One region of the Xenorhabdus budapestensis genome, then DNA from elsewhere that is predicted to be linked to it. Evidence: predicted binding sites of a transcription regulator. Region 1 holds the regulator's gene; each other region holds the start of a gene.
What was found. Region 1 encodes CRP, which controls carbon source genes, mostly activating them, when cyclic AMP is high. Its sites were predicted from a motif close to ATGTGANNNNNNTCACAT; they were not measured.
Positions count from the first base shown of each region.

Region 2: bhsA (multiple stress resistance protein BhsA) is a predicted target of CRP. The motif match lies at 3,213-3,230, and genes of this name have one in related genera.
Region 3: HGO23_RS12635 (CidA/LrgA family protein) is a predicted target of CRP. The motif match lies at 3,809-3,826, and genes of this name have one in related genera.
Region 4: HGO23_RS07185 (NupC/NupG family nucleoside CNT transporter) is a predicted target of CRP. The motif match lies at 2,427-2,444, and genes of this name have one in related genera.

Region 1 covers NZ_CP072455.1:332,992-338,901, reverse strand. The annotation lists gene murP (PTS N-acetylmuramic acid transporter subunit IIBC) at 1-966, shown strand, start outside; gene HGO23_RS01380 (LysE family translocator) at 968-1,573, opposite strand; gene HGO23_RS01375 (YheU family protein) at 1,733-1,951, shown strand; gene HGO23_RS01370 (phosphoribulokinase) at 2,070-2,939, shown strand; gene crp (cAMP-activated global transcriptional regulator CRP) at 3,344-3,976, shown strand; gene HGO23_RS01360 (aminodeoxychorismate synthase component II) at 4,173-4,748, opposite strand; gene ppiA (peptidylprolyl isomerase A) at 5,082-5,651, opposite strand.
Region 2 covers NZ_CP072455.1:3,996,934-4,002,843, reverse strand. The annotation lists gene HGO23_RS17650 (ABC transporter permease) at 1-777, shown strand, start outside; gene HGO23_RS17645 (ABC transporter permease) at 796-1,953, shown strand; gene HGO23_RS17640 (GNAT family N-acetyltransferase) at 2,257-2,760, shown strand; gene HGO23_RS17635 (GIY-YIG nuclease family protein) at 2,831-3,127, opposite strand; gene bhsA (multiple stress resistance protein BhsA) at 3,406-3,657, shown strand; gene HGO23_RS17625 (YhbP family protein) at 3,774-4,205, shown strand; gene nrdG (anaerobic ribonucleoside-triphosphate reductase-activating protein) at 4,224-4,688, opposite strand; gene nrdD (anaerobic ribonucleoside-triphosphate reductase) at 4,693-5,910, opposite strand, start outside.
Region 3 covers NZ_CP072455.1:2,937,670-2,943,579, forward strand. The annotation lists gene apbC (iron-sulfur cluster carrier protein ApbC) at 423-1,535, opposite strand; gene metG (methionine--tRNA ligase) at 1,716-3,743, shown strand; gene HGO23_RS12635 (CidA/LrgA family protein) at 3,878-4,318, shown strand; gene HGO23_RS12640 (CidB/LrgB family autolysis modulator) at 4,321-5,016, shown strand; gene cdd (cytidine deaminase) at 5,179-5,910, shown strand, end outside.
Region 4 covers NZ_CP072455.1:1,519,862-1,525,771, reverse strand. The annotation lists partial or broken gene HGO23_RS20055 (transposase) at 1-220, shown strand, start outside; gene HGO23_RS20050 (MATE family efflux transporter) at 192-521, shown strand; gene HGO23_RS07195 (VOC family protein) at 515-892, shown strand; gene HGO23_RS07190 (DUF3820 family protein) at 889-1,107, opposite strand; gene HGO23_RS07185 (NupC/NupG family nucleoside CNT transporter) at 1,171-2,361, opposite strand; gene ligA (NAD-dependent DNA ligase LigA) at 2,609-4,627, opposite strand; gene zipA (cell division protein ZipA) at 4,689-5,606, opposite strand; gene cysZ (sulfate transporter CysZ) at 5,830-5,910, shown strand, end outside.

The sequences.
Region 1 (5,910 bases):
GTATTGGTTGAAATGATCGGCTATATGAAGATTTTCAGTAAAGGAATGTTCACTTTTTTCAGTATTTTGATTGGTTACAATGCGCAGAAAGCTTTTGGCGGTTCAGGCGTTAATGGTGCCATCATCGCTTCCCTGTTTATTTTGGGTTATAACCCTGACGCCACCAGCAGCTTTTATTCTGGTATCAGCAACTTCTTTGGCTTTGCTATCGACCCACGGGGAAATATTATCGGGGTATTAATTGCCTGTATCCTGGGAGCCTGGATTGAGAAGCAGATCCGTAAGATCATGCCCGCTGATCTGGACATGATCCTGACCTCTGCTATCACGCTGCTTATCATGGGCGCAGTTACTTTTATTGTAATTATGCCGATAGGAAGTTATCTGTTTACAGCAATGTCATGGCTTTTCACCAATCTGAATGGTAATCCATTCGGTACAGCCATTTTGGCAGGGCTGTTCCTGATCGCTGTGATGTTCGGTGTGCATCAGGGTTTTGTGCCAGTCTATTTTGCTCTGGTAGAAACGCAAGGGTTTAATTCCCTGTTTCCGATTCTGGCAATGGCAGGAGCAGGGCAAGTGGGTTCTGCGCTGGCGCTATATGTGAGAGCCAAAAAAGATTCGTTGCTACGCACTCAAATCAAAGGAGCTATTATTCCGGGCTTTTTAGGGATCGGTGAGCCCTTAATTTATGGGGTGACATTGCCTCACATCAAACCTTTTGTTACCGCCTGTTTTGGTGGCGCAGCTGGTGGCTTTTTTGTCGGCCTGATTGCCTGGTTTGGATTACCTGTCGGCCTGAATACGGTTTTCGGCCCCTCCGGTGTAGTTGCTCTGCCCTTAATGACATCCCAAACAGGCATTTTCATGGGCATGGCGGTATACGGTGCGGGGCTGATTGTTTCGTATATCAGCGGCTTTGTGCTGACGTTTTTCTTTGGCAGCAAGAATATTGATTTGAGCTGATTCAGCTAATCCAGATTAATGGTACACAAGCCGCTGTCAAAAGCCCCATCACGATATTGAAAGTAAACCATGCCGTGCGGCTTTTTAACAGACGGCCAATCATAGCCCCCAAAATAAGCCATATCATCCCGGTGACTGTATTACACAATAACATCACCACGCTGATGACCAGAATGGAATGGATATATAAATCCCCTGCTAAACTGTAGCTACTGATAGCCCCTAACCCCATCATCCATGCTTTCGGGTTCAAAAACTGCAATAACCAGCCTTGATGACCTTTAATGGGTATCCCAAGGGATTGTGTAGCCTCCAGCCGTTTGTATTGTGCAGTCACCGTCTTCCAGGCCAACCACAGTAAATACAGGCTACCGAGCACTTTCAGGCCTGTGTGTATGGCCGGATATACCAGCAGTAACGCAGCAATACCAAAAGCAGACAACAACAGGACAGTTTGCATCCCAAGAACAATTCCCAACAACAGTATCAATGAGCGGCAGAGCCCAAAGTTAGCACCAGATGATGTCAGTAACATATTATTCGGGCCAGGCGTAATCGCGGAGATAAACATAAATGTACTCAGTGAGAATATCAGGCTGGCGGTCATGGCGTGCTTTATCCCTCAATTATTGACATTTCCTTTCTAAGAAAATAGCAGTATGTTATTCAGCACACAAGGCCAGTTAACAATGAAAGTTAAACTCAAAAACATCCCCAAAACTAAGCAATACCAGCAGCTAATATAATGTGATATGGAGCGACCACAATGATTATCCCGTGGCAACAAGTAGAACCCGATACTCTACTTAACTTGATCGAGAATTTTGTCTTACGGGAAGGCACCGACTACGGTGAACTTGAAAAAACACTGGAACAAAAAGTACAGGATGTAAAACGCCAGCTTGAGCGAGGTGAAGCCCTGCTGGTTTGGTCTGAATTGCATGAGACTGTCAATATCATACCTAAGGAGATGTTTCGTCCATAGTTTCATATCATTTCCGGTTCAATAACATTTCATTCAACATCTGTTTGTTTTATTGGCCTAATACTGCTGATTACGAGAAAGATCATCCCAACTTTTTAATGATAAGGAGTCTGTTCTTATGTCTTCCAAACACCCTGTCATCGCCATAACCGGCTCTAGCGGAGCCGGAACAACCACCACCAGTGTGGCATTTCGCAAGATTTTCCAACAACTCGGCATCACTGCCGCACTTATTGAAGGGGATAGTTTCCACCGTTATACCCGCCCTGAAATGGACGCAGAAATACGTAAAGCGAAAGAACAAGGCAGGCACATCAGTTATTTCGGGCCAGAAGCCAATGATTTCCATATGCTGGAGAAGACATTCTTTGAATATGGGGAAACAGGTACTGGCCGCTGGCGGAAATATCTGCATACTTATGATGAAGCGGTTCCCTATAACCAAGTACCGGGGACATTCACACCCTGGGAATCGCTGCCATCAAACACCGATATGCTGTTTTATGAAGGGTTACATGGTGGTGTTGTTACTCCGCAATACAATGTCGCCGAATTAGTTGATCTACTGATTGGTGTTGTTCCCATCGTCAACCTTGAATGGATACAAAAGCTCATTCGCGATACCAGTGAACGCGGGCATTCAAGGGAAGCGGTTATGGATTCCATGGTTCGTTCAATGGATGATTATATTCGCTATATTACGCCACAGTTTTCCCGCACTCACATCAACTTTCAACGCGTTCCTACTGTTGATACTTCCAACCCCTTCTCCGCCAAAGCCATTCCTTCTTTAGACGAAAGTTTTATCGTCATCCGCTTCCGTGGTCTGAGCCAAATCGATTTCCCGTATTTACTGGCCATGCTTCAGGGTTCGTTTATCTCCAGCATAAATACTATCGTCGTTCCGGGTGGAAAAATGGGACTGGCAATGGAGTTAATTATGGCTCCGTTAGTTCAACAATTATTGGAAGGCAAAAAAATTTCCTGAATTAAGCACAAGTTAATTATCAATAACACAGGTAACAAAAAATAATGTTACCTGTGACAAAACATCAACTATTCACCCATTTATAAATAAAAATGTAGTAAATGAGGTTCTGCAAACAGTTTTCTGGTAATTTGTTAACTGGTTTTATATGCTGAAGCGATACAGGAGAAGACAGAAACGCTTTCCTGTGTTACAAACAGAGTTACAAGCGAAACTGGCAGGTTTTATGGATCTGGCTGACTACACCGATATGTTAGCCTCCTTATAAGCCTATATAAAATTCTTACTTGTCAGTTTTTCAGCAAGTTAATATGTTAATCTATTGACTTTATAAAGCCAGCCTGATGAGAAACTGTCAGTTTCTCAGAACATAAAGGCAGAAATAACAACAGAGGATAAAGCGAATGGTTCTCGGCAAGCCACAAACAGACCCTACTCTTGAATGGTTTTTGTCACACTGCCATATTCACAAATATCCATCCAAGAGCACGCTTATTCATCAAGGCGAGAAAGCAGAAACGCTTTACTACATTGTTAAAGGTTCAGTTGCTGTTCTAATAAAAGATGAAGAAGGTAAAGAAATGATCCTTTCTTATTTAAATCAGGGGGATTTTATTGGTGAGCTTGGATTGTTTGAAGAAGGGCAAGAGCGTACTGCATGGGTGCGAGCTAAGAGCGCCTGTGAAGTAGCTGAAATTTCCTATAAGAAATTTCGCCAGTTAATTCAGGTTAATCCCGATATTCTGATGCGTTTATCCGCTCAAATGGCAAGCCGCTTACAAACAACATCGGAAAAAGTTGGAAACCTGGCATTCCTGGATGTGACAGGTCGCATTGCACAGACATTGCTCAATCTTGCCAAACAGCCTGATGCAATGACCCATCCTGATGGTATGCAAATCAAAATTACACGTCAGGAAATTGGGCAGATTGTCGGATGTTCCCGTGAAACAGTCGGCCGCATTCTGAAAATGCTGGAAGATCAAAACCTGATCTCTGCGCACGGCAAAACGATTGTCGTTTATGGAACCCGCTAGTTCCTGAAATTGCGCTTGAATTAGGCCAGTGCAGCCCATAGAGCACTGGCTTTTTGCTTTCCATCCTTCAGCTTTTCTCATCCCTTAAAAAAATGAAACCCGCTGGCGCATAAATTAGTGATATAAACTGCCCACAGCTGCTTCGTAAAAAATGGCCGTAAACAACCGCCAAAAAGAGGGATTAAATCGTTCTTCGTTAATACTTAAGAAAATTATTCAGCAGTTCATGCCCTTGTTCACTCAGGATGCTTTCCGGATGGAACTGCACGCCTTCCAAGGGGAGGGTTCGGTGGCGTATTCCCATTATCTCATCCACATTACCATCATGCTGGCTCCATGCCGTAACTTCAAAGGATGCAGGTAACGTTTCTGCGGCGATGACCAAAGAGTGGTAACGGGTAACAGTCAGCGGACGATTCAATCCCCTAAATACACCTTGTTGGTTATGGTGAATTAAACAGGTTTTTCCGTGCATTACCTCACGGGCTTTAACAACACTCGCGCCAAAAGCCTGACCAATCGCCTGATGTCCGAGACACACCCCCAGAATTGGCAATTTCCCGGCAAAGTGTGAAATGGCTTCCAGCGAGATCCCTGATTCATCTGGTGTACAAGGTCCCGGAGAGATCACTAAATGAGTCGGTGCCAATTTCTCGATATCTTCAAGCTGTAATTCATCATTACGCTTAACTAAAACATTCGTCCCCAACTCACAAAAATATTGATATAAATTGAATGTAAAAGAGTCGTAGTTATCTATTATTAATAACATAGGAGTTCATCCTACTGATTTTTATAGTTTTATATATTGCGTTGTCCTATTGGACATTATGCGTTCTGTATCACGGTAAAATTAGGTAAAGCAGCACCAACGGTAGCGGGACACTCATCATACCACATAGGCATTTTTAAAATAGGGGCAGGAGTTACCGCCAGATAGCGGCATATATTCATAGTGCGGTTTTTTTCGTGCGAAAACGATAGAGGAATGAGAGAGGGAGACGGCACTTTAAAAACTCTGAAACTTCAAAAAAGGTGTAATAATAGGCAAATACCGTCTCATTCTCTATCTTTCAGGCCAAAAAACGTGGTTTTCTCATCAAGGTTATTGGGAAACAACCTTTGCAGAAAGGATCACAATCGGTTTCACAGGAACATTTTGGTAAGGCCCAACATTTTCTGTTTTGACCTGAGAAATTTTGTCAACCACATCCATCCCTTTCACTACCTTACCAAAGACGGCATAGCCAAAATCACGCTGACCGTGGTCAAGAAAAGCATTATCAGTCACATTAATGAAAAACTGACTGGTTGCACTATCCTTATCTGCGGTGCGCGCCATCGCAATTGTTCCACGCAAGTTACGTAATCCATTATCGGCTTCATTTTTGATTGGAGCTTTGGTTACTTTCTGTTTCATATCTTTTGTAAAGCCCCCTCCCTGAATCATGAAACCGGGAATGACGCGATGGAAAATCGTATTGTTATAAAAACCCTCATTCACATACTCAACGAAATTCTTTGTGGTAATCGGTGCCTTATTGCTATCCAGTTCAAGCTCTATTTCACCTGCTGATGTCACCAGCTTCACGTGAGTTTCGGCAGCCAATGCTGGAGCAGACATTACACTGATAGCACATGCCGTCATAAGCGACACAAAAATATGTTTAAACATTGATGGTTCCTTTATTCTTGAGGTCAATAACAAAACCCATAAAACTCATTAAGTGTAATTCCCTATAGCGCTAAGTTGCAAAGATTTACCAACTTTTACGAGTAATTATGAGTTTTGCTGAAGAATATCTATCTAAGTAAATATTATATTCTCATATTCTGGGCAGAGTTTATTTTTGGAATAGCGTCTATCTTGGTATGCTTTCGTACATATTTAGGCAGGAAAAAATTGCAGAATATTCTTTGTCACGTTAGGCAAA
Region 2 (5,910 bases), 700 kb from region 1:
AGCATCTATTATAATGCCTTGTTTTATGGTTCAGGGCGTTATTCGATTCAGGACTTCAGCGGATTGATGGTAGAAACAAATGCTAAATATCGTGAGATCATTGCGTCTGAAATTGGTCGTCAGCTTCCACCACTTGCTAAGGCGACGATGTCTTATGACAGCCTGTTCAATGCCAGTGGCAGTTATATCTATTTCCAGCAATTTGCTGCAACCATCCATTTATTACAGCTTTTCGTCGTGACCTGTACTATTTATACGATGGCAAGGGGAAAGCAGCTCTTAAGCGCAAAATCTTTTGTACCGGCTTTATTAGGAAAACTTGCGCCTTATACCTTAATTTTTACCCTGTTGTTGATGATAGAAATTGCAGCATTGGTTGCATTCTCTGATGCCAAAGTTGCAGGTAACCCGATATATATGCCGGTTGTTGGATTTTTCTATGTGATTGCGGCTCAAAGTATCGGCTTATTATTGTTTACTTTCACCAGTAGTGCATTGACGGCTTATTCGCTAATCGGAATGCTGGTTAGTATTGCGATGTCATTTTCTGGCATGGTGGTGCCTGAATTATCAATGGTATGGCCGGCAAGAGTTATTTCGAATCTGGAGCCATTAACCCATGCTTTAAATGCCATGTTCGATATCTTTCTGCGGGAAGTGTCATTAAAAATCATCCTGCATATTTGCATGCTATTGATGATTTATCCTTTGGTTTGTGCCTTGTTGATCCGCAATCGCTTGTGGAAACGGCTTAACCAGCCAGGGGAAGTTATATGATGCAGAGGAAGCAGATAAATGAATAACTGGAAGATGTATTGGCAAACTTTCCACAATGTATTGTTGGGAATGCTGGAAAAACCCTTGTGGTTAATGCTGATTGTTTCTCTGTGTGTGATGAGTCTGGTTTATGTCCACCCTACATTATGGGATCTACCCATCGCGATTATTGATCAGGACAACAGCCATATGAGCCGTGCGCTGATCCGCCACGTTGATGCGACGGCGAAAGTTGAAACCAAAAGCTACGCTAGTCTTGCTAACGCCCGTAATGACATGTTACGACGGAAAATCTTCGCCATTATCATTGTGCCGCCGGATTTTGAAAAACGTCTTTTAGGCGGAAAAAATGTGACAGTACCGGTTTATGGTGACGCGACGAACCGCCTTGCCAATGGGCAGATTCAGCAGGATTTGGCGTTGGCGTATCAACAATTATTATCTGAATACAATACCCAGTTACTGCTGAAATCGGGTTTCAGTACGGAACAGGTGAAAGTACTGCTACAACCGATTAAAGGAGAAACCATTGGATTATTTAATCCGGGGATCAGTTATGCCGCAATTGTTTTTCCCGGACTACTGGTGATGCTTTTGCAGCACTCCTTGTTGATTGCTTGTGTACGTGTGAGTATTGCTATACGTAGCACTCCTAACGGTAAGCCTCCACTCCCTGTCTATCTGGGTGCTTTGTCTGCGCTGTTGCCTATTTGGCTGTTTTTGTCTGTTATCTTTTTTGTCCTGTGGCCATGGGTATTGGGATATCGGCAGGATGCACCAATTTATCAATTGTTGCTGATGACTTTCCCATTCCTGCTGGCAGTATTGGGGTTAGGTAAACTGGTAACAGAGTGTTTGCGCAGTGTGGAAATGATTTATCTGACATTGGCGTTTATCACTACTCCTGTTTTCTATATTTCGGGGACTATCTGGCCGGTTCAGGCGATGCCTGATTGGGTAAGAGCGATTTCATCAGCTTTGCCATCCACATGGGCAACCAAAATTATCGCAGGAATAAACCAAATGAACATGCCTTTACAAAGTATGTTGGGGGATATTGCAATGATCCTGTTCCTTGGTGTTGTGTACATGATCCTGGGGATTTTGGTTGGGATGTTGCGTAATGGTGAGCTGCGGGGACTGAAGAGTTTTAGGAAACTGCAGCGAAAGAATTAATAACAATAATCAAGAATTATCTTTAGACTGATAATGAAAATATATTGATTTGGGACAGGTTCCGTGCAAATGTCACTGGTGCTGATTTACTGGATCTCAGTGATAGAATTTTATTATCAATTCTTGAGATAGTATCAGGAAATATCACAGTATTTAGGTAAAATAACATGTTCCTTTTCACGAAAAGGGATCTGACTTGTGTTAGGTTAAATCCACTTTCCGTTTTGGTTTATTATCGTTAGCTGAATTTATCAAAGTGGAACAAAAAGAGGGCGCAGATCAGCACGATCGCGCGTTATCGTCATGTTAATCAGGGTCGAAATTCCGGTTGATGCCACGGGTATTGATCGCTTGCTGCGAGAATCCTTTGAGACCTCGGCAGAAGCTGAGTTAGTTCATAGATTAAGAGAAGATGGCTTGTTGACGCTGGGTGTTGTTGCGACTGACGATGAAGGTCACGTGATTGGCTATGTTGGTTTCACACCTGTTGACATCAATGGTCAGGATCATAATTGGGTTGGATTGGCGCCATTGGTAGTGTCTGAACCGTATCGTCGTCAGGGCATTGGTGAGAAGTTAGTGTATGAAGGATTGGATAGCCTGAATGAGTTTGGTTATGGCGCAGTAGTCGTGCTTGGTAAACCTGAATATTATCACCGTTTTGGTTTCAGGCTTGCTAAAGAGTACCAATTACATTGTCAATGGCTTGATAGTGAGGAATTCTTTCAGGTTTACACACTGGCTGATGTCTCGCTGGATGATTGTCATGGTTTAGTCACATATCCCAGTCATTTTGATTATGTGTAACTACAAGACGTAAATACAGAAATAGTAAATACACGCTGAAGAAATGCTGGAGATACTCTGGCAACGATGTCTATTCTAATGAAGTCTCTGACAAATAGATTTCTATACAGACAGGCTGGGTTGTAACCAGCCTCTCTTTTTGCTGTTTGTTTAGTTGCTTCACTCGGTATTCCAGCTTTAATGCTGTGCTCTTATCTCGTACTAAACTGTGATAGACCAGAGTCAATGAACCTTTTCCCCTCAAAGCCTTCGCCCCTTTTCCGGTACTGTGTTGTATCAGACGACGGGAAATATCTGTAGTAATTCCGGTATATAAAGAACCATTCTGGGTTTTTATCAAGTAAAGATACCAATCAGATTTGTTAATATTCATTAGTAATTTTAAATAGTTACAAATATATAAATACTGTATGGGATTAAATCATTATGAGGCTATAGACTGTATTATGGTTTTTTGAACATCATAACATGATGAATTATATTAAATTACATGTTTATTAACAGTAAGTGACAGAATTTTTTATTCAAAATAACTGAAAAACTATAGCAAGAGTTGCTAATTATCATTTTTTGAAGAAGCGTATAACTTGATCTAAGTCACAGAGAGACACCCTTTATATTGAAAAGTAGACAGAGGATCTGAAAATGAGAAATGCAAAATTTATTGCCGCTGTTTTAACACTATGTGCTGTTTCGTTTGGTTCTTTTGCGGCAACTGAAGTAAGAAATGCTACAGGAGAGAAGATTGGTATTGTTTCTGTGACGGGAGCAGAAACACTGGATAACCTGACAGAAGAGTTATCCAAAAAAGCTGACAAAGCTGGAGCATCTTATTTCCGCATTATTTCTGCTACTGGAGACAATAAACTGCATGGTGTTGCTGAAATTTATAAATAACTTATAGTTAAAACAGATTAAATCTTATACTACTGTATAACTATCAGAACACATCTGGACATTGATCCAGCTATGTGTTCTGATTGAGATGAGCAAATATAACAGTATGGAATTAGATGGAATTGAATAAAGATATCTTAATAATCTGCCAGTACCTTGCCGAGCAACATGTCTTCACAATTTGTACTTCTTCAAATCAGGATCTATGGTGCGCAAATTGTTTCTATGCCTTTGATGTCGATAAAATGACACTTTGGTTTATGACTGAACCTGATACCCGCCACGGTAAAATGATGCAGGAAAACGCCGTAGTTGCAGGTACTATTGCCGGACAAACTCACAATGTTTCCCAGATCAGAGGCATTCAGTTTCGTGGTGAAGTCGTCCCATTGACAGGTAGGGATGAAACAGTTGCCAAAGCAAGTTACTGCCACCGCTTTCCTATAGCGATAACAGCAAAATCGCCTATTTGGCAATTGAACCTGAATGAGATCAAAATGGTGGACAACACCCTTGGCTTTGGCAAAAAATTACATTGGCAGCGTTAATATCAGTATCGTAATTAATTATCGTAAATAGTGAATAACCTGATTACTACTGCCTCGCCAGATTAACGCCGGGTCGTGCAACGCCTGTTCAAATTTCCCGTCAACTAACACATGAATATAACTGACAATTTCTTGTTGGAGACCGCTTAACTCGTGGAGTACATAACCTGTCCATAGCCAGATATCTTTATTCGGGCACTCTCTCTTTATCCGTTTGACCAGTTTGAGAATATCGGGTGTATTGGAGGGATGAAGAGGGTCGCCGCCAGACAATGATAACCCTTTCCGTTTGATGCGAAGATCTTTCAAGTCAGTAATGATCTGATCTTCAACAGCCTGCGTGAACGGATAACCTGAGTTAGTCCGCCATGTACTTTGGTTATAACAACCACGACATTGATGGGAACAGCCAGCCACAAACAGGGTACAGCGGGTTCCGGGGCCATTCACCACATCAACCGGATAATATTGATGGTAATTCATAGTATTAGCCAATTCGCTCGTTACTGAGATGTTTGATGCGACGTTTCACCTCTTCCTGTTTACCTGCGTTAAACGGACGGGCATCAGGGCTGCCAAGATATCCACAAACCCGTCGGATCACAGAAACATGCGCTGGATCATGATTACCACAACGAGGACAGATGAACCCTTTGCTGATACAGGAAAATTCTCCGGTAAAACCGCATTGATAGCATTCATCAATTGGAGTATTGGTTCCATAGTAAGGGACACGGGAATAACTGTAGTCCCATACATCTTCCAATGCCTTCACATTATGTTGCAGATTGGGATATTCGCCATAGCAGATAAAACCACCATTCGCTAATGGGGGATAAGGTGCTTCAAAGTCCAGCTTATCGTAGGGATTGACTTTTTTCTCTACATCCAGATGAAAACTGTTGGTGTAATAACCTTTGTCCGTGACTCCCTGGATCACGCCAAATTCAGCGGCATCAAGGCGACAGAAACGGTCACATAAACTTTCACTTGGCGTACTGTATAAACTGAATCCATATCCGGTTTCCTGTTTCCAGGTATCAACCGCTTTGCGTAACCGCTTGACGATAGCGATTGCTTTTTGGCGACGTTGTTCATCGTCAAATAGATGAATGTGATCACCGTATAACGCATTAATTGTTTCATTGATACCAATATACCCTAATGAAATAGAAGCCCGCCCATGTTTGAAAATTTCGGCAATATTGTCATCCTCTTTCAACCTTATTCCACAAGCGCCTTCCATATAGAGGATAGGGGCAACCCGTGCTTTGGTGTTTTCAAGACGTTCAATTCGGGTCATTAATGCTTGTCTGACAACCAACAGGCGCTGCTCCAGTAGCTGCCAAAAACGCATTTCATTGCCTTTGGCTTCAATCGCGATACGGGGAAGATTCAGACTTATTACCCCCAGATTATTGCGCCCTGCATGAATTTGTTGACCCTTCTCTTCATAAACACCGAGAAAGCTACGGCAACCCATTGGCGTTTTAAATGATCCGGTTACTTTAACCACTTGATCATAATTAAGAATATCTGGATACATGCGCTTGCTGGCACATTCCAGAGCCAATAATTTGATGTCATAGTTGGGATCTCCAAATTTATGATTCAGCCCGTCACGAATGGCAAAAACCAGTTTTGGGAATACGGCGGTTTTGTGATTTTTGCCTAAGCCTGCAATGCGGTTACGTAAAATAGCCGT
Region 3 (5,910 bases), 1.8 Mb from region 1:
ACAGGTCTGCAAATGGAAAAATGACTTAAAAATAATGTTCAAAAACCAGTACCAAAGCGATTCACAAAACTAATCTCAAGATTATGTCCGAAATAATTCCTTGAAAATATCCCGTTAAATTTCAGATGATAGCTATAGTAGATGAAATAGAAATCACCAAGTGTAGAACAATCGCTCTGTAACAGATGATCCTGTAACAATAGAGCCATTGTTCTACGTTTTTGATATAACAATCCCTATACCATAAACCACAACTAAATGACGACAATATCAATGGAATAATCATCAATCTAATCTATTAAATCTCTCAATAAAGCCGTTATATTCTTTTATCAGTTTACCGACAGAACCGTGTATCATCCATTCAGAACGATGTACCTCAAACAGAGTATAATTGTGCACTCTTCATTTGATCACTTAAATCAAACTTCACGGAAAGAAATTTCAGTCGGTATTTTATCTCCTCGCCAGTACATCTGGGCAGAAATATTCGCAGCAATTTCATGATAAATGTCCGCAAATTCACTATCAGGCTGGCTGGTAACCGTTGGTTCTCCGCGATCAAGGTCTTCACGCAGTGAAATATGCAGAGGGATCTTGCCCAATAATTGGCATTCGTATTTTTCCGCCAGTTTTTCTGCGCCTCCCTCACCAAAAATCGGCTCATGTTGGCCACAGTGACTACAGATATGCGTGTTCATGTTCTCAATAATCCCTAGCACTGGTACGTTGACTTTCTGGAACATGACAATACCTTTCATAGCATCAATCAGGGCAATATCCTGCGGTGTTGTAACAACCAATGCACCAGTCACCGGAATATTCTGGGATAACGTTAACTGGATATCCCCAGTTCCTGGTGGCATATCGATTACCAGATAGTCCAGATCCGGCCACAATGTATCTTGTAGCATCTGCATAAGTGCTTTACTTGCCATCGGGCCACGCCACACCATTGCGTTATCATCGGTGACAAGATAACCAATGGAATTTGTCGCCATGCCATGTACCATAATTGGGGCCATGTGCTGACCATCAGGTGAAGTCGGGCGCTCTTTGGCTGTCCCAAGCATATTAGGAACCGATGGACCGTAGATATCTGCATCCAGAATACCTACTTTTGCCCCTTCCTGAGCCAAAGCCAGTGCCAGATTCACGGCCGTGCTGGATTTACCCACGCCACCTTTTCCTGAGCTGACTGCCAGAATATTACGTACGCCATTAACACCCGGTAAGTTGTTAGCTCGGCGTAAGGTACAGATATCATGGGAAAGCCGCCATTCAACACCTTTTGCATCTGTAACAGCTTGTAAGAAATGAGTTGTTTCTTCCTTCAATGTTTCAAAAGCTCGTTTCCAAACGAAGGGCATCATTAATTCAATATGTAGTATCCCATCCAGAACAGTACAGCGATGCAATGCTTTCAGAGTCACTAAATCTTGTTCTAATGTCGGATGTTTGAATGCTGCCAATATTTTCGCAACGCTTTCTCTCAGCAGGTCAGGATTGGTCTGCTCGGGGGATCGTGAGTTCATCCCGGCTCCTTTTGATTTATCTTTTTCAAGCTAAAACTGTCCGTCCATCATAGCAGAAGCAGACAGCTTACGATAAGAACAAAACAAAAGAGATGAAGTTCTCGCATTACCCTAGCGACAATGCTCCTTATCAGGTAACATCAAAAACCCTTTTCAATTTATGGAAGTCAGATCCTAACTATGTCTCAAGTCGCGAAAAAATTACTGGTGACCTGTGCGTTACCCTATGCTAACGGTCCAATTCATCTCGGTCACATCTTAGAACACATTCAGGCTGATATTTGGGTTCGTTATCATCGAATGCGCGGCAAAGAGGTTCACTTTGTCTGTGCTGACGATGCTCACGGTACACCAATCATGCTGAAAGCCCAGCAGGCTGGGATTTCGCCAGAAGAGATGATCGACAAAGTGCACCTGGAGCATCAGCAGGATTTTGCTGGTTTTGCTATCAGTTACGATAACTACCATTCTACGCACAGCGAAGAAAACAGAGCACTTGCGTCAGAAATTTATCTGAAACTGAAAAAAAACGGTTACATCAAGAATCGAACCATTTCTCAACTGTTCGATCCAGAAAAAAGCATGTTCCTGCCTGATCGTTTCGTCAAAGGCTCCTGTCCGAAATGTAAGGCGGAAGATCAGTACGGCGATAACTGTGAAGTGTGTGGAACAACCTATTCTCCAACAGAATTGATCAACCCTCGTTCAGTTGTATCTGGCGCAACACCAGAAATGCGTAGCACAGAGCATTTCTTCTTCGACCTGCCAGTATTCAGCGATATGCTTCAACAATGGACTCGCTCTGGCACCTTGCAAGAGCAGGTAGCAAATAAAATGCAGGAGTGGTTCGAAGCAGGGCTGCAACAATGGGATATCACCCGTGATGCGCCTTATTTCGGTTTTGAGATCCCTGATGAACCAAGTAAATATTTCTATGTCTGGCTGGATGCACCAATCGGCTATATGGGTTCATTCCAGAACCTGTGTGATAAACGTGGTGACCTGAATTTCGATGAATTCTGGGCGAAAGATTCCAAAGCAGATCTTTACCACTTCATTGGTAAAGATATCGTCTATTTCCATAGCCTGTTCTGGCCAGCGATGTTAGAAGGCAGCAATTACCGCAAGCCAACCAACGTGTTTGTTCATGGTTACATTACTGTCAACGGCACTAAGATGTCTAAGTCTCGCGGAACTTTCATCAAAGCAGAGACTTATCTGAAGCATCTGGATGCAGACTGCCTGCGTTATTACTACGCAGCGAAACTCTCTTCCCGCATTGATGATATCGACCTGAATCTGGAAGACTTCGTTCAGCGCGTCAACAGTGACATCGTTAATAAAATCGTTAACCTGGCTTCACGTAACGCTGGTTTCATCAATAAGCGTTTTGCCGGTAAACTGGCAGATCAGCTCGCTGATCCCACGCTGTACCAGAAATTTGTTGATGCCGCACAGGGAATTGCAGAAGATTTCACTAATCGTGAATTTGGTAAGGCTGTTCGTGAAATCACGGCATTGGCAGATCTTGCTAACCGTTATGTTGATGAACAAGCACCGTGGGTTGTGGCGAAAGAAGAAGGCCGGGATGCAGATCTTCAAACTATCTGCTCAATGGGCATCAACCTGTTCCGCGTGCTGATGACTTACCTGAAGCCTATTCTTCCGGGTCTCGCTGTCCGTGCAGAAGCATTCCTGAATACCGAACTGACTTGGGATGGTATCCAGCAACCTCTGCTGAATCATGATGTTTCACCATTTAAGGCACTGTTTAACCGTATGGATATGGCTAAAGTTGAAGCAATGGTAGATGACTCCAAGGAGAACATTGAGCCACAAAAAACCCTGATAGGCCCTCTGGCAGATGATCCAATTCAAGACACCATCACATTTGATGATTTTGCTAAAATTGATCTACGTATTGCATTGATTAAGCAGGCTGATTTTGTTGAAGGCTCAGATAAACTGCTGAAATTGATCCTTGATCTTGGTGGTGAAACTCGTCAAGTCTTCTCCGGCATCCGCGCTGCTTATCCGGATCCAAAAGCATTAGAAAACCGCCTGACCGTTATGGTGGCTAATCTTGCTCCACGTAAAATGCGTTTTGGTATTTCAGAAGGCATGGTGATGGCAGCAGGCCCTGGAGGAAAAGAAATTTTCCTGTTAAGCCCGGACAGCGGGGCTCAGCCTGGTATGCAGGTTAAGTAATCACCTGATACTCTGAGACTGATGTTCCGAAAATAGTAAGGCGGGTTTTCTAAACCCGCTTTTTAATGTGACCTATAGCACACTAACAATATTAATCGTATGATAACCCTCTTTACATTGAGGAATTATACGTTATGTCTTTCCAAAACGTACTCATGGCAGGTTGGCAATATCTGCGTGCATTTGTGCTGCTCTACTTATGCCTCATTGTAGGGAATCTCATTTCAGCACATCTCCCCTGCTCTCTCCCCGGTAGTATTATTGGCTTGCTTCTTCTGTTCTGTTTGCTAGCGCTTCAGATTATTCCCGCTCATTGGGTAAAACCGGGCTGTAGCTTATTGATGAAAAACATGACATTGCTCTTTTTACCCATCGGGGTCGGTGTCATGGAATATTATCCACAGCTCAGCCAACAGATACTCCCGATTGCCCTTTCCTGTATCATCAGTACTGTCATCGTCATGATTACCGTTGCTTACAGCTCTCATTATGTCCACCGCGAACGCGCCATTATCGGCACCAATCACAAAAAACAATTACCAGAACAGAAATCATCACAACAGGAGAGAAAATAAAAATGCTAAACCATATCTGGTGGTCATTGCCATTAACCTTGGCTGTCTTCTATCTTGCCAAAAAACTATCTGTCCGATTCAGATTTCCTATTTTAAACCCCTTATTGATATCAATGGCAGTCATTATTCCTCTGCTGCTGCTGACTCATACCCCTTATGAACATTATTTTGCCGGTAGCCGGATATTGAATGATTTGTTACAACCTGCTGTTGTTGCTCTAGCCTTTCCGCTGTACGAACAGCTCCATCAAATCCGTGCTCAATGGAAATCTATTATCAGTATCTGCTTCATCGGCTGTGTTACTGCAATGGTAACAGGTACAGCTATTGCTTTATGGGCAGGCGCTACCCCTGAAATCGCAGCTTCTGTATTACCAAAATCAGTTACAACTCCTATCGCCATGGCAGTCGCTCATTCTATTGGGGGTATTCCAGCCATCAGTGCCGCCTGTGTCATTGCTGTTGGTATCTTAGGTGCAATTTTTGGCCATAATCTGTTTAATTTCTTAAAAATTAAAACCCAGGCCTCCAGAGGGCTAGCGATGGGTACAGCTTCTCATGCCGTAGGAACTGCACGATGTGCTGAAATAGATCATGTCGAGGGTGCATATAGTTCACTGGCACTGATGACTTGCGGCGTTATTACTTCATTGATCGCGCCTTTCTTATTTCCTGTGTTACTGCATCTTTTTGGTTAGTTACCAAAAAGTGAAAAAATCATTCAAATAGTAAAAAATTTGACGTAAGTTGTTAAAATAATATCTTTGTTACATAAATTTCATTAATTATATGGAATACATCACATTATAAACCTAACTAATCATCCTAGAATAACCTTCAATTAACTTGGAGATTATTCTATGCAAGCTCGTTTTCACGCTATCTGGTCAGAAATCACGCCTAAATTGCAAAAGGCTCTATTGCCCTACATTGGTAATGATGATTTTCCAGCTATGCTGACAGCAGAGCAGGTGGAGTCAATTAAGCAGAGCTGCGGCTTTGATGATCATGCGTTGGCACTTGCCCTGTTGCCACTCGCTGCGGCCTGTTCTATTGCTCCCATCTCGCACTTTCATGTCGGTGCTATCGCACAAGGAGACAGCGGAAACTTCTATTTTGGTGCCAACATGGAATTTGTGGGCGTTCCGTTACAGCAAACTGTCCATGCCGAACAATCAGCCATTACCCATGCTTGGTTACGTGGTGAGAAAAAACTGCTATCCGTCACTGTTAATTGTTCTCCTTGCGGCCATTGCCGCCAATTTATGAACGAATTAAACAGTGGAGCACAATTGGAAATCTGTTTACCTGATCACCCACGATTAACTCTGGCTGACTATCTACCAGAGGCATTCGGCCCACGTGATTTAGGAGATACTCCCTTGTTGCTGGATAGCATTCATCATGGCTACCAGTTGGATACCAATGACGAACTCGTACTGGCTGCACTGGATGCTGCGAATCAGAGTCATTCGCCTTATAGCCAATCCCACTCAGGTATTGCTCTGATGGATGAGCAAAATCGTATTTATACCGGCCGCTATGCAGAAAATGCTGCATTCAATCCGAGCTTACCCCCTTTACAGGCAGCT
Region 4 (5,910 bases), 1.2 Mb from region 1:
CTAAAACGGATCCTGCTGAAATCCGTGCTAAGTTGTTTATGTCTGCACTAACTGCAATTCGTTTTAACCCCACATAAATGATTTATATAATAAATTGATTAATAAAGGAAAGGCGAAAATGTTGGCTTTAGGAGCTGCGATGCGTAAATTAGTTCATTTGTGCTACGGGGTACTAAATACGCAGCAATTATATGATGAAAACTATGCTATCAAAACTTGACAATCAAGACGGTAGCTTATTATGTGAATGCAAGTTTCTATATGCCGATTTCATTATTGGTTTGTACACTAAAGATACTCTTGTCATAGACATTGCTATTAGTATCACAATATTTTTATTCTTTTTTCAGCTTTTTGATTCTATATACTCCATATTATCAGGTATTTTACCAGGGTTTCATGAGACTAAAATAGTATTCTACGTGCCCATTTTAGGTTACTGGTTTGTTGGAATACCTCTTGGTTTTACATTAGGACTAACGGATTTCATCACTGAAAGAATGGGTAACTCAAGATGTTAACTAACATTCTTACTGATGATCTGGCAGGTACAAGCAATTTATTTGTTAATCTATTGAATTTTAATATCGAATACGAATCTGATTGGTTTATAGCAATGTCTTCTGAATCAGATGGGCAAGTTTCAGCTTTTTTAAGGACAAGTAAATTTATCCCAGATTCATATCAAAAATCTTGTCAGGGGCTGATTATCACGTTTGTCGTTAAGGATGTTGAACCCTATTTTTCAAAAGCCAAAACCCTTGCTCTGGAAATTATTGAACCACCACGTGATTTGCCCTATGGTCAGCGTCGTCTTTTAATTAAAGATAAAAGTGGTGCGCTGATCGATATTTCAGCACCAACAGCTCCACTTGACCGCAATTATGGCTAATCAGTTTTTTTCAATGGCTTTACCAATGAATCCAACCCTTCAATTTTAATTGCAAGGGTCATTTCCATTAGTGCACCCAGTTTCCCTTGTGGAAATTCCCCCTTACGGGCAAACCAAAGTAAATACTCTTCAGGAAGATCTATTAACATCCGTCCTTTGTATTTACCAAATGGCATGGCAGTGTTGGCGATCTCCAGCAAATTTTCTTTATTCATCATGCCGACCTATTGAGTCACTTTATCTTTATATAAAAGATAAAATTCAAATTGCTAAGAAAATTAAATGCTCATTACCAGTCCGGTAATTGCAGCCGACAGGAAACTCACCAATGTTGAGCCAAACAGCAGTTTCAGGCCAAAACGCGCAACAGTATTCCCCTGTTTTTCATTCAAGCCTTTAATAGCACCGGCAACAATACCAATGGATGAAAAGTTGGCAAAGGAAACCAAGAATACAGACAGGATACCTTTTGAACGATCACTCAATTGTCCTGCAATTTCCTGTAAACTCTGCATTGCAACAAATTCATTAGAAACCAGTTTAGTTGCCATGATACTACCTACTTTCAGTGCTTCATCACTGGGAATGCCAATGATCCAGGCAAATGGATAGAAAACATACCCCAGACATTCCTGGAAAGAAATACCAAATGCCATATCAAAAATGGCGTTGATACCCGCAATCAAGGCAATAAAGCCGATCAGCATGGCCGCTACAATCAAAGCGACTTTGAAACCAGCCAGAATGTACTCGCCCAGCATTTCAAAGAAACTTTGCCCTTCATGCAGATTGTTCATATGGATATCCCCTTCACTTTCAACAGAGTAAGGGTTGATAAGGGACAGAACGATAAAGGTACTGAACATGTTAAGTATCAGGGCCGCTACCACATATTTTGCATCCAGCATTGTCATGTAAGCACCTACGATAGACATAGATACCGTAGACATCGCTGTTGCCGCCATTGTGTACATCCGACGCTCAGACATTTTGTTCAATACATCTTTATAAGCGATAAAATTCTCTGATTGTCCCAGAATCAATGAACTGACCGCATTGAACGATTCTAGTTTTCCCATGCCATTAACTTTGGACAACATAGTACCAATTGCACGAATGATAATTGGCAGAATTTTTATATGTTGCAGGATACCGATCAAAGCAGAGATAAAGATGATAGGACAAAGTACATTCAGGAAGAAAAATGCCAGATTTGCTTCAATCATACCACCGAAAACAAAGCTAGTACCTTTCACGGCATAAGACAGTAAGTGGACAAACAAGCTGTCAAACCCTTTGACGATCCCTAGTCCAGCATTGGAATTAAGGAAAAACCACGCCAGAACAAGTTCAATAACAAGTAACTGAATAATATACCGAATCCGAATATCTTTCCGGTTATTACTCGCAAAAACCGCCAAGCCGCCAATGACCGCTAGAGCGAGAACAAAGTGAAAAATATGAGGCATAAAAGAACTCCAAACATGACGAGGTGCAAATTTATAATAGCATTTTTGCAACATACGATAATAAATATTGATAACTATCACATAAATTTACTATAGAGTGGCAACAAATTCCTATTTAGCAAACCTGATCACACTTTAAGCCGGAACGTGGCGACTAATGTATGCAAAAATATCTTATTTAAAGGCACTATTAAGGTTTATTATCAAGCATCCTAATAGCACCTCTTTCCTGAAAGTTTTCTTTTTATTATTCACCTAAAAGACGAAGCATTTTTTCTTCATCAATCACAGTTATACCCAATTCTGCCGCTTTGGCTAATTTAGATCCCGCAGCCTCACCCGCAATCACCAAATCTGTTTTCTTGGAGACACTGCCTGTGACTTTCGCGCCCAACGCAACTAATTTGTCTTTGGCCTCATCCCGGGATAAAAGGTTTAATGAGCCAGTCAAAACTACGGTCTTACCCGCAAATGGGCTATCGATTTCTTCTGGTTGCGGTATTTCCGCCGCTTCCCAACAGATGCCAATATTATTGACAAGATCATCAATTACTGTCTGGTTATGCGGTTCGTTAAAGAAATTAACTACATGGCTGGCAACCACACCACCTACATCTTGTACAGCAATTAATGCTTCCGTATCTGCTGCACGCAATTTTTCCAATGTGCCAAAATGTGCAACTAAATTAGCCGCAGTGGCTTCTCCAACTTCCCGAATGCCTAAAGAATAGATGAAACGGGCAAATGTGGTTTTCTTGGATTTTTCCAGAGCATTAACCACATTCTGAGCGGATTTTGGCCCCATTCGCTCAAGGCCGATTAATTGCCCTGCGGTCAAACGGAAAAGATCGGCTGGTGTTTTGACATATTCCTTATCAACCAACTGTTCAATAATTTTCTCTCCCATTCCATCCACATCCATTGCACGACGGGAAACAAAGTGTCTGAGCGCTTCTTTACGTTGTGCCCCACAAAATAAGCCACCTGTACAACGCGCTACAGCCTCGCCTTCAATACGTTCGATATCAGAACCACAAACAGGACAATGCTGTGGGAAAGTCACTTCCTGGCTTTCTGTTGGTCTTTGCTCCTTTACCACACCAACAACTTGCGGAATCACATCACCTGCCCGGCGAATAATGACGGTATCTCCTATACGCAGCCCCAGTCGTTCAATTTCATCCGCATTGTGTAATGTAGCGTTACTGACTATCACACCTGCAACCTGTACTGGTTCCAGACGTGCAACTGGTGTAATTGCCCCTGTGCGTCCTACCTGAAACTCGACATCACGTACGATTGTTATCTGTTCTTGTGCAGGAAACTTAAATGCGGTTGCCCAACGTGGAGCTCTGGCTACAAACCCCAATGTTTCCTGTAATTCAAGGGAGTCCACTTTAATGACAACACCATCAATGTCGAAACCCAGAGTCGGGCGCTGTTGCTCTACCTCGTGGTAAAAATCCAATACTTGTTGGGTTCCCTGACACAATTTCACTTTATCGCTAACCGGCAGCCCCCATTGTTTGAATTGCATCAGCCGCTCGTAGTGGCTTGCTGGCAACTCTCCACCGTCAATCACACCAATGCCATAACAATAAAAAGTCAGCGGACGCTTGGCTGTAATACGTGGGTCGAGCTGGCGCAGTGATCCTGCGGCTGCATTGCGAGGGTTAGCAAATACTTTATTACCTGTACGGCGCGCTTCTTCATTGAGTTTTTCAAAACCCGTTTGCTTCATAAAGACTTCACCACGAATCTCAACACGAACAGGAATGTTGTCTCCTTTCAAACGCAGAGGAATCGCGCGAATTGTACGAATATTGGCGGTAATATTTTCTCCTGTCGTACCATCCCCACGAGTCGCAGCCTGTACTAATTCGCCATTTTCATACAACAGGCTGACAGCCACACCATCGAGTTTAAATTCACAACAGAATACCAATTCGCGACTGTCTTTCAGACGATCACGAACACGTTTATCAAATGCCAGATAACTTTCTTCATCGAATACATTATCCAGAGATAACATCGGAATTTCGTGACGAACCTGCTCAAATGCAGTTAATGGCGCTGCTCCAACCCGTTGGGTAGGAGAATCTGCCGTAATCAACTCTGGATGCTGTTCTTCCAGTGATTTCAACTCACGCATTAAGCGATCGTATTCCACATCAGGGATCTCTGGCGCATCCATAACATGATACAAATACTCATGATGACGCAATGTTGTTCTTAGTTCGTTGATTGTTTGAATAATATTTTTCATGACTTCTCACCAGAGATGAAAAACCCCCGACTAGGCGGGGGCTTAATACTAAAAAGAGGATTTATTCTTGGGCGCTGAGTGTATCACGAATACGTGCCTTATAAGATTCGATCATTTGCGGTGTAAGCATTTTACGCTCGGCATCTAACACCACACCACCCACATCAGAAGCAATACGCTGCGCTGCCTGTAACATCAGTTTGAAATTCTGATTAGAATCACCATATGAAGGTACGAGCATAAACATTGAGATCCCCGGAGTGCTGAAATCTACCATATGTTCTGGATCAAATGACCCCGGCTTAACCATATTAGCCAAACTGAACAGTACCGCACCACTACCCGATGGATTTAAGTGACGATGGAAGATATTCATATCACCAAACCGGAAACCTGATTGCAAAATGCTCTGAAGCAGTACTTCGCCATTTAGTTCCTGACCATGATGGGCAGCTACATGTAATACCAACACGGTTTCTTTTTTAGTTTGCTCAGTTTCAGCTTTCGTTGCATTTTCCAACTTTGACTGCTCTTGAACAGCTTCCGTTTCCGCACCTTCTGCACTATTTTTCTCAACAGATTCAAACAGGCCAAGTTGTGATTCTTTCTGGCTTTCATCAATAGCTTTCACCTTTGCCACAGATGTTTCAGGTTGCTGCTTTGAAAGTAAAGGATCAACTCCATCATCAGATGTTACTTCTGATAAATCAGGTGAATCGCGCTCAATAACCGACTCTTCACGATGTTCATGACGAGACTTAACTGGCTCCTGAACACGTGATTTTGACGAATTATCAAACAGTTCATCGCCATCATTATCCTCTAATAACTCTTCCCGACGCTCCTGTTTATGAGGTTTCACTGGGCGATCACGAAAGAGTGACGAACGCTCTTTACGGCTGGTCCACAACCCATGTAATAGCAAAGCTATTATGGCTATCGCACCAACAACGATTAATATCAGACGCAAATCCTGCATCATTGCTGTCTCTGTTGTTTAAATTAATTGCCACCACGGCGGAATATTCTTTAGATAAGAGTATTTGTCAAATAGCACAAGTGCAAGCCTCTACAGACTTTTCTTATCATAAAGAGAGGTATCTCCTGTTTTTCCGAGTGTTTTTCACACACAAAACTACTGGTCAGTGGAAAATCCTGCCTATATCATACCGTCTCAATCCTCTAAGAGAGAATAAGAAAATATGACGAATTCGAAAAAATTGCCAAAACATTTAGGCGGATTTCATTATATTGTACAAGGTTGGCATTTAATAACCCGCCCT